DNA from 3 places in the Salinicoccus sp. CNSTN-B1 genome. Region 3 is predicted to be linked to each of the others. Evidence: riboswitches for the same ligand, from Rfam matches in the RefSeq annotation. Region 3 holds a riboswitch; each other region holds the start of a gene.
The links. Region 3 has a riboswitch for S-adenosylmethionine ahead of metK (methionine adenosyltransferase). Riboswitches for the same ligand answer to the same signal wherever they lie in the genome.
Positions count from the first base shown of each region.

Region 1: it holds a riboswitch for S-adenosylmethionine, as region 3 does, so the genes downstream of both, ACYF68_RS09205 (methionine ABC transporter ATP-binding protein) here and metK (methionine adenosyltransferase) in region 3, are expected to answer to the same signal.
Region 2: it holds a riboswitch for S-adenosylmethionine, as region 3 does, so the genes downstream of both, ACYF68_RS12385 (methionine ABC transporter ATP-binding protein) here and metK (methionine adenosyltransferase) in region 3, are expected to answer to the same signal.

Region 1 covers NZ_JBTWMN010000004.1:1,550,421-1,553,699, forward strand. Annotated here, with positions in the region: gene ACYF68_RS09200 (methionine ABC transporter permease) at 1-252, opposite strand, end outside; partial or broken gene ACYF68_RS09205 (methionine ABC transporter ATP-binding protein) at 245-1,257, opposite strand; SAM riboswitch class I at 1,321-1,423, opposite strand; gene ACYF68_RS09210 (hypothetical protein) at 1,814-2,812, opposite strand; gene ACYF68_RS09215 (hypothetical protein) at 2,925-3,279, opposite strand, start outside.
Region 2 covers NZ_JBTWMN010000004.1:2,106,417-2,109,695, reverse strand. Annotated here, with positions in the region: gene ACYF68_RS12405 (Spx/MgsR family RNA polymerase-binding regulatory protein) at 1-355, shown strand, start outside; gene gcvH (glycine cleavage system protein GcvH) at 419-799, shown strand; gene ACYF68_RS12395 (toprim domain-containing protein) at 865-1,272, shown strand; gene ACYF68_RS12390 (thioredoxin family protein) at 1,223-1,504, shown strand; SAM riboswitch class I at 1,580-1,679, shown strand; partial or broken gene ACYF68_RS12385 (methionine ABC transporter ATP-binding protein) at 1,754-2,769, shown strand; partial or broken gene ACYF68_RS12380 (methionine ABC transporter permease) at 2,769-3,279, shown strand, end outside.
Region 3 covers NZ_JBTWMN010000004.1:1,061,438-1,064,716, reverse strand. Annotated here, with positions in the region: gene ACYF68_RS06400 (nuclease-related domain-containing protein) at 1-247, opposite strand, end outside; gene metK (methionine adenosyltransferase) at 437-1,630, opposite strand; SAM riboswitch class I at 1,730-1,833, opposite strand; gene ACYF68_RS06390 (hypothetical protein) at 2,029-2,910, opposite strand; gene ACYF68_RS06385 (SH3 domain-containing protein) at 3,064-3,279, opposite strand, start outside.

The DNA.
Region 1 (3,279 bases), 490 kb from region 3:
CAGCCAAGTCGCAATCGGCATGATCGCCACAATCAATATGATGAAAGGGAACGACCGGATCACGTTGGTCAACGCCCCCAAGAACTGGTTCAGCGGTTTTATTCTATAGAGCAGCGGATTGGCGGTCACATACAACAATATACCGAGCGGGAGCCCAAGCAACACCGCAAAGAATATGGATATCGAGACCATCAGGGTCGTTTCGAGCAGTGCCCGGTATAACAGCGGTGTAATTTCTATCAGTCTATCCATATATTTCAGCCCTCTCTATTCCTTTTGAGTCGTCGATGAATTGCTTCAATCTAGTGACCTCTTCCTGTCTGCCTTTGATGTGGAGCATCAGAAATCCAAGGGGCATATCCTGGATGTATTCGATTCTGCCGTTCAAAATGCTTATATCGCAGTCAAAATGACGGTAGAGTTGGTTTACATAGTTCGCTTCCGCATGTTCATTCAGGAATTTGATGGTGATCACTTCAGACTCGCTGTTCAGTTCGATGTGCGGGGGATAATGAAATCATATATATCCTGAACAAACCCCTTCGTCACTTCGTGTTCTGGATGGCTGAAGATCGCGTAGACGTCATCCATCTCCACAATCTCCCCTGCCGTCATCACGCCCACACGGTCAGCAACCTCTTTGATGACCTCCATCTCATGGGTAATCAATACAATGGTGATCCCCAGCTCCTTGTTGATCTTCTTAAGCAGTTTCAGAATCGTCTTTGTCGTATCAGGATCGAGCGCGCTCGTCGCTTCGTCACATAGAAGCACTTCAGGATCATTGGCCAGCGCCCGCGCAATACCAACACGCTGCTTCTGTCCGCCACTTAAATTTTTAGGATAGTTGTCCATCTTGTCGCCTAAGCCCACAAGCGCCAGCAGCTCCTCAATACGCGAGGGCACTTTCTTCTTATCGTAACTGCTCGCCTTCAACACAAATTCTATGTTCTGGTAGACAGTTTTAGTTTCAATCAGATTGAACTGCTGGAATATCATGCCGATCTTCTGACGTTTTATACGCAGGTCCCTTCCTACCAACTTCTCCAAATCCGTTCCATTAACATTGATGCTGCCGGTAGTCGGCTGCTCCAGCAAGTTGATCAGGCGGAGCAGAGTACTCTTCCCCGCCCCACTGAAGCCGATCAGACCGAAGATTTCTCCCTCACGAATGGAGAGGGTCGTCTTTTTCAGTGCTTCTATCCTTTTCCCTTTAACAAAATATTCCTTAGAGACATCGGTAATTTCAATAGCCACGCCACCACATCCTTTTTATATTAAAAACAAAAAGCCATCTGCTAAATGCAAATGGCTTAAAGATATCTATCTGCCAAGCATCAGCTTGTAGGATTTAGCACAGTACCATAACAGCCTGTTGCTGAAGCTTCATAGGGCCCAATCCCTCCACTTCTCTGGATAAATGTATTTAATTGAATGAATCTCACTTTACTCGAAACATATTGAATTGTCAATATATTGACGATTGTAAAATTAAGCTTGACACTTAAAAATAGTACGTATGACATACTCAAAATGGTTTTCCGAGACATCTCAGATTGCTAAACGACTTTGCCGCGCCTGGCAGACAGGTTTCATGGTTCAATATCTCATAAAAACCAAATGACTATCCACATTTAATAATGAATTCAACCATCTGAAGGGGGACACCATTGTCGGCGTCGGTCATGAGGGTAAGTATTTTAACATGATTGACTAAGCTTTTATCTCATCAATTGACACCAGGAGAAACCATATCCTCAGAGAAAAATTAGACTACCGTGCACCTTGAATTAGCACTCCGAAAATCAACTCATTAAGTAGTCAATGTGCTAATATACGCTCTCAGTCTTTCTAATTCTTCTTCCACCTCTTCTATATATAGTTTGCATTCTAAATTATGCTCTCTTTCATCTCGCACTTTTTTAACACCTGCATTAGCTATAAATCCTTCGTTTTGTAATTTTCTTTCTGATTTTCCTAGCAACCATTCCATGTGTTCTAAATCATGCTTTAGTTTTGTTATACTTGTTTCAGGATCCATATCATTTATAAATTTTTTAATAGCTTTATAAATATTAGACACCTCATCACTGTTTTTTGAATGAACAAAATTAAAGCTATGCTCGTCAAAACTATGATGCTCTTGGTTTTGAGCATTCCAATTAATTAAATCATTTTTAATTACTTGTAGATTTTCATTACCTCTAAATTTTTCACTTAGCCTCGAATAAATACTTTCTAATGAAGTTTGTAAAAGATTCCCTTTATTTACATTACTAAATTTAGCTGTTAATTCCAAACTGTTATCTACGCAATATTTAGTCGCTACAGTTTCAAACCAAATTCTACAATAAATAAGGGCTTGACGTATATCATACTTTTTCAATGCCTCTCTAATTTTAGAATCAAAACCAACATTATACTGAATTATAACCGAACCGTGATTTGAGTAATTTATTATATAACTTATATTGTCAACATTTTTTTTATCAATTGAGGAGCTGTACTCATTACAAAATCTCTCCCAAAATAATCTATCATGTGTTGTAATTATTAATTGAGTAGTTTTTAAGTAGTCATCATTAAACATCATTTTTATTATATTTGCACGATGGTCACTGTCTATAGCGTTTACAACGTCATCAAAAATTAAAAAAGGCACTTTGTTATTTTCTGCTACAGCTAGCATCAATGATAAGCCTAAAGTTCTTAGATGTCCTTCACTAAAACAAGAATGAGCATCTACTTCTACATCGTCTTGGGCATTTTTAACGTATATCTTATAATTATCATCTATTAGTTGAAATCTCACTCCAGTTATTTCTTCAAATGAACTATCTTCGCTGTTGATTTGTGTATAATACTTTAGAATTTTCCCTCAATATCTTCAATCCTTTCACGTTCTAATTCTAGTTTAAATTGATTTATATCGCGATAAAAATGTTGATATTCCACCATGATGTCTTTAAGAAACCTATTATGTTTCTCTTCTTTTTAAATTCTTGCTTTAAATGTTTTTCTTTATTTGTAAAATCTTCTAATGAACTTTCCAATCCTTTTAATTTATATTCAGCACTTTCTAATTGTGTTTTATAAGTATTTAGTTCAGTTATCTTACTATTTATTTCAGAAAGGCTCTTCTTTAATTCTTTGATTACTGTCTCTCCCTGTTTAACCTCTTCAATAACTCTTTTTAGCTCTGAGAAATAATTTGTAATAGATGTTGAGTTTTTCTTTAGATTATCTAGAAATATTTTTATGTAATTTATACGATTATAA
Region 2 (3,279 bases), 1.0 Mb from region 3:
ATTGTATGAGTATCCAAAATGTACGACTTGCCGTAAGGCCAAAAACTTCTTGAAAGAGAATGATATCCCTTTTGAGGATATCGATCTCGTGAAAAATCCTCCATCCGGAGAGAAAATATCGGAAATGGCCAAGAAATCGGGAAAAAGTTTGGATGAATTCTTTAATTCACGTGGAAAAAAGTTCAAGGAACTGGATCTCAAGACGCGCCTTGATACTTTATCCGACGACGAGAAGCTTAGCCTGCTGGAGGCGGACGGGCTACTCATAAAACGGCCGTTGCTCTATCACGAAGAAACCGTCCTGCTCGGTTTTAAAGAGGCAGAGTATAGGAGAACTTTTGATATGGGTGATTAACCTTGCTTAAATGGCAAAGTATGTGAGAATATATATGTGTATAAGAAAAAGGAGGTTTTTATTGTGGCATCACCAAAAGAATTCAAGTATTCAGAAGACCACGAATGGGTCAAGGTGGAAGATGGTAAAGTAACACTCGGCATCACTGAGTTTGCACAATCAGAACTCGGGGACATCGTATTCGTCGAGCTCCCTGCTGAAGGTGACGATATTACAGTTGGGGAATCATTCGGTAGCGTAGAATCAGTTAAGACAGTATCTGAATTATATGCACCGGTAAGTGGTACAGTAGTCAAAATCAATGAAGAGCTGGAAGATAGCCCTGAACTCGTCAATGAATCTCCTTATGAAAAGGCCTGGATGCTTGTTGTCGAACTTTCCGACGATTCACAAGTCGATAAGCTGATGGATGCGGATGCTTATGATGAAATGGTAGACGCATAGAACACTTGAACTCTGGACATTGTCCAGAGTTTTTTAAAACCTATCATGAACCAGAGGTGATGGCTGTGCAGGTTTCTGATAAAATACTCATTGTAGAGGGAAAAACAGATAAGCACCGCATCGAGGAAGTACTGGTGGAGCCTGTACATATAATATGTACGCATGGTACCATGGGAATCTCCAAGTTGGATGAGATCCTGGAAGAGTCGAATGGCTCTGATGTCTATATCCTGACCGATTCAGACAAGGAAGGCAGAAAGATCAGGCAGTGGTTCAAAAGGCACATTAGTGAGGGCACGCACGTTTATATAGATTCGAACTATGGTGAAGTGAGTCGGTGTCCACTTGATTATCTGGCGATGTTGCTCGCACACCATGGATTTTACGTTGATGAAAGACTGCTCATGAAAGGTAAGTTCGAAAATGAAGAAATCCTCCGAAAAAATCGATATAATCAGTCGTATTCAAGCTGAAGACACTTTCATCCTGTACTGCTATGCGCCAATCTGTGCTAATTGCCGAATTGCTGAAAAGATGCTGGACATAGTGGCAGAGATGAAAAACTTCTCCTATACAGCAGTGGACTTGAATTATGAAAAAGAATTGATTGAGACATATCAGATCCGCTCTGCGCCAGCACTGCTCCTTTTTAAAAATGGGGAGTTGAAGGAAGAAATCTATGCATTTCACTCCGTCCCCATTTGACAGAAAAATTAGAAGAATTTTTTGTTGACGCCTAGACCGACTGGTGCTATCATGGTTAACAATCGAATAACAAGACTCTTATCAAGAGTGGTGGAGGGAAGTGCCCTATGAAGCCACGGCAACCGTCATTATGACAAGGTGCTAATTCACTAGATCTTAGGATCGAAGATGAGAGGCTGCGGATCATACCAGAAGCCTACTCATTTTTTGAGTAGGCTTTCTTATTTTTATAGGCAGGAGTGGAGCATGATGATAGACATAAAAAAAGCGACCAAAACATTTAAGACTAAAGCTGCAGATATAAAAGCAGTGGACGGGGTGGATCTGCATGTCCGTCAGGGAGAGATATTTGGGGTGATAGGCTACTCTGGGCTGGAAAGTCCACACTGATCCGGCTGCTTAACGGCCTCGAGCGGCCAACTTCAGGTGACGTGGTAATCAGCGGAGATGCCCTCACTTCGATGACGCGTCCTGCACTTCGGAAAAAACGTCAGAAAGTTTCTATGATTTTTCAGCATTTCAATCTTCTCTGTCGAGGACGGTCGCTGAAAATATCAGTTTTCCGCTTGAAATTGCCGGTGTGCCAAAAAAGGAGCGTGAGAAGAGAGTCGCTGAACTGATTGCTTTGGTCGGATTGGTGGGGCGTGAAGATAATCATCCAAGCCAATTGTTGGGCCGAAGCAACGGGTGGGGATTGCCCGCGCATTATCCAACCGGCCCGAAGTGCTGCTGTGCGATGAGGCGACAAGCGCGCTCGATCCGGAAACGACCGATGAAGTGCTGGATCTGCTGGTCAGGATTCGGGATGAAATGGACTTGACTATTGTTCTGATTACCCACGAAATGCATGTGATCCGTAAAATCTGTGACAGAGGTGCTGTCATGGAGAACGGCAAGGTAGTTGAAACGGGACCGATCATAAAATTGTTCCAGAATCCTGAACATAGCGTGACGAAACGATTTGTCAAAGACGATATCAATGATGAAGAATCAGCACTGTCTTTTGAAGAGGTAAAGAGATGTTCCCAGCTTCAAAGATTCTGAAGCTTGGATTTGTCGGGTCCCAGTCCAAGGCGCCCATCGTTTCCCAAGTCATCAAAAAATACAACTTGGACTTGAATATATTGTCTGGCAACATCAAGCGGACCAACAACGAATCCTACGGTCACCTCTACGTTGCCATAGAAGTGGACGAAGAGAAGTTGGGGCTTCTTGGTAAGGAGCTTGCCGAGCACGATGTAACAGTGGAGGTGGAGCAGCAATGATGAATTTTGTGGCAGCATTCCAGGAAATGCTCTCTTTTGAGAATGTCAGGTGGGGAATGTGTGGACAGCTACACAGGAAACCCTCTATATGACGGTAGTTTCCACCGCGTTCACCTTCGTCTTCGGCCTGATTCTAGGCATCATCCTCTTCTTGTCATCCAAGAAAGAGCATGTAGCAAGTGCGCCGATCTATGGCGTAACGGCTTTCCTCGTCAATTTGTTTAGGGCTATACCGTTCATCATATTAATCATATTGCTGATACCATTCACTAAAGTGTTGATGGGCACCATCATGGGCTCCCAAGGTGCCTTGCCGGCATTGATCATTGGGGCGTCCCCCTTCTATGCAAGACTTGTGGAAATAGCGCTGAAAGAGATTGACAAAGGTGTAATTGAAGCAGCGGAGTCCATGGGGCAGGCACTTGGACAATCATCAGGAAAGTGCTCCTGCCGGAGTCTCTGCCGGCATTGATATCAGGAATCACAGTCACGGCGATCATGCTGGTCGGT
Region 3 (3,279 bases):
GCAATGTCGTCTCTTCATGGTATTTCTCATTGATTGACGACAATTTCTCTTCATGTTCCTGGCGCTCGGCTGCATTATCGGCCTCATATTGTTCGACCAGTGCGTCCTTCTCTTTATCATACTCCTCCTGGAGCGTTTTCACTTTGCCTCTATTCCTGAAATAATAGACCAGGAACGCAATTGCAACGATAAGAAGCAGAATTGCCACCACGATGAATATCGGATTGGTAAAAATATCTGTATTCATGGACTTTCCTCAATTCCTTTCCTGTTTGACTTTCCCGTCTTAATTAAGACTCCGTTCATTATACCGGAAATGATATATCTTTACATGGGAAAAGCGCGCTTTTCAGGGAAAATAATGTACCTGCATATAAATATACCGGATTAGCGCACTTATGTAATATAGCCCCCTGTTTCGAAGGGGGCTATCCATTTATTTCATCGCGACGCTCTCAAGTTCCGTCTTTATGGCAGTGGCTTTATCAATCTTCTCCCATGGGAATTCCGTGTCGTTACGGCCGAAATGGCCATAGCTTGCCGTCGCTTTATATATCGGGCGCTTTAGGTCGAGCATATCTATGATGCCATCAGGCGACAAGTTGAATTGCTTCCTTATAACCGCTACGATATCCGATTCACTATATTCAGACGTTCCAAATGTATCGACTGAGATCGAGACCGGCTCGCTGACCCCTATCGCATAAGCCAGCTGAATTTCACATTTTGCAGCAACTTTCGCTGCCACGATGTTTTTTGCGATATAGCGCGCAACATAGGCTGCAGAACGGTCGACTTTAGTCGGGTCTTTACCGCTGAATGCGCCTCCACCATGGCGGGCATATCCTCCATATGTGTCGACGATGATCTTGCGTCCAGTCAATCCTGCATCACCTTGGGGGCCTCCGATGACGAAACGCCCCGTCGGGTTGATGATATAACGCGTGTCCGCGTCAAGCAGTTCTTCAGGCACCACCTCACGGATGACGTGGTTGATGAGATCTTCGCGGATCTTTTCCGTCTCCACTTCTTCATGGTGTTGTGAGGAAATGACGATGGTATCTATTCTCTTTACATTATTCTCTTCGTCGTACTCCACAGTCACCTGAGTCTTGCCATCCGGCCGCAGATAATTGATGATTTCTTCTTTACGTACATCTGTCAACCGCTTGGCAAGCTGGTGTGCCAAGGCGATCGGCAGCGGCATGAACTCCTCTGTCTCATCGCACGCAAAACCAAACATCAGACCCTGATCGCCTGCCCCTGTTGAAATGGTTGCCGAATCGCGCGTTTCAAAAGCGTCATCAACACCTTGGGCGATATCTTCAGACTGTTCATCAACCCCCGTCAGTACTGACATCGTCTTATAGTCATAACCATATTTAGCGCGGATATAGCCAATATCTTTGACCGTCTCCCTGACAATTTTAGGGATATCTACATAAGTATTTGTACTTATCTCTCCAACAATCAGTGCCATACCGGTATTGACCACCGTCTCGCAGGCCACCCGGGCATCTTTATCCCCTTTCAGTATCTCATCAAGTATCGCATCGGAAATCTGGTCTGCAATCTTGTCGGGATGACCTTCAGTAACAGATTCCGAAGTGAAAAGTCTACGCTCTGCCATTAACTTTATCTCCTTTAAGTATATTAGCTATCTCCCACTGCAAAAATGCAAAAAAATAGAGCCTTTTTCTCCATAAGACGAGAAAAGGCTCCGCTCTTCCCCTTATCGATCAGAATCACTTCTGCATCCTTTAGCACCTTTCTTCAGTAAAGAGGTTGCTGGGCTTCATCGGGTATGTTCCCTCCACCGGCTCTTGATAAGAGATAACTTAACCTATAATATACTAGATGAGAGGTTTCAAATCAAGGTAATAATATTTGTTAAGTAGCATATGAGATTGTTAACATCGAGTATAAAGTAGTATTTAACCACTTCTCATTAATTAATCTTTATTTTATACATAAAGTGGTTGTTCGTCAAATTATAAATTAAATATATTAAACCCATCCACTTTATTTCTACTGTTTTATTTTTTCCTCCAATGTACGAATCTCCATAAGGAATATCAAGATGAAGTAGAGCTTATAAAAATGGTTTTCATTAGCATCATCCAAATCTATAGCAGTATGAAAGACTTGATTTCTATTTATGATACCCATCTCATTGATGCTTTTCACTTTGTGGTTATCAGGTTTTTCTTGGTCGTAATATCCAAATGTGTTCTCAATTATTTTTACATTGTTCTTGAAAGCTTCGGTGTAGGTGTCGATGAGCTTCTGTTTATCTTCATCATCTATTTCTTCATTAGCAAGTTTCTCTATATGAGCTTCTAAAAGACCACTTATTTCACTGACCCGAACAATTTCCCCATCTTTATCGGCCAGTTTCTTAATGGTCTTTTCAATCAAAATGATTAATACAGGGATGGAGTTCAACCTGTAGCCCAATCTCATCAATGTGAACTGCTTATTAATGAAGGTCGTATTGCTCTCACCTAGAAATCTACACAGGTTGGCTTCCAAATCTGCCTCAGTGTCTTCAAATACTCCATACAAAATCTTCAATAATTGTTGCTCATCCACAGCATCTTCATCTTCGTCCTCATATTCCATTATTCCATACATATCCAAAAACGCAATCTCTACAATTACTGCCCAACCATTATTACTCAGTTGTTTGTGAAATCTATCATTCAATTCATCAACATCTATTGAACTTAACACTTCAAAAGCTTCATAGATATTTACAAGATACTTATTTAGTATCTCTTGGTGCTCATTCAAAGTTTGGACTGCTTTAGCTGCCCTATCTTGTATCGGCTTAAAAGCTTGGCTCATTTTTTCCATTCTTTTTTGATTATCTTCCAACATCTTATTTATTTTTCTACCAAAATCGTCCATTCTGTCCACTCCTTTCCTTTAGTTTAACACCTCTTTCTTAAAAAATAACACAAAAAAAGGACTGAACACTCATAAGAGTATCCAGTCCAATTCTCATCTTGAATCATCATCATCTTGCTAAGTATTTAAACTCTTATATGTAAAGGAACAGTTCTATTTCCAAGTACCCCAATCTCTACCGACTTTACCAGACCTAGCATTCCAAGTCTTAACTGGAACCCACTGGTCAGACTTCAAATCGAGCAGCCAAATGTGTCCATCGGCTCTAGCTTGCTCTCTGTAATCCAGTCTTTGACCTGGCTTCATCCAACCAGAAGATGGAGCGCTAAGCTTTGGTGAGCCCTTACGCTTCTTGATAGGTTTGCTTCC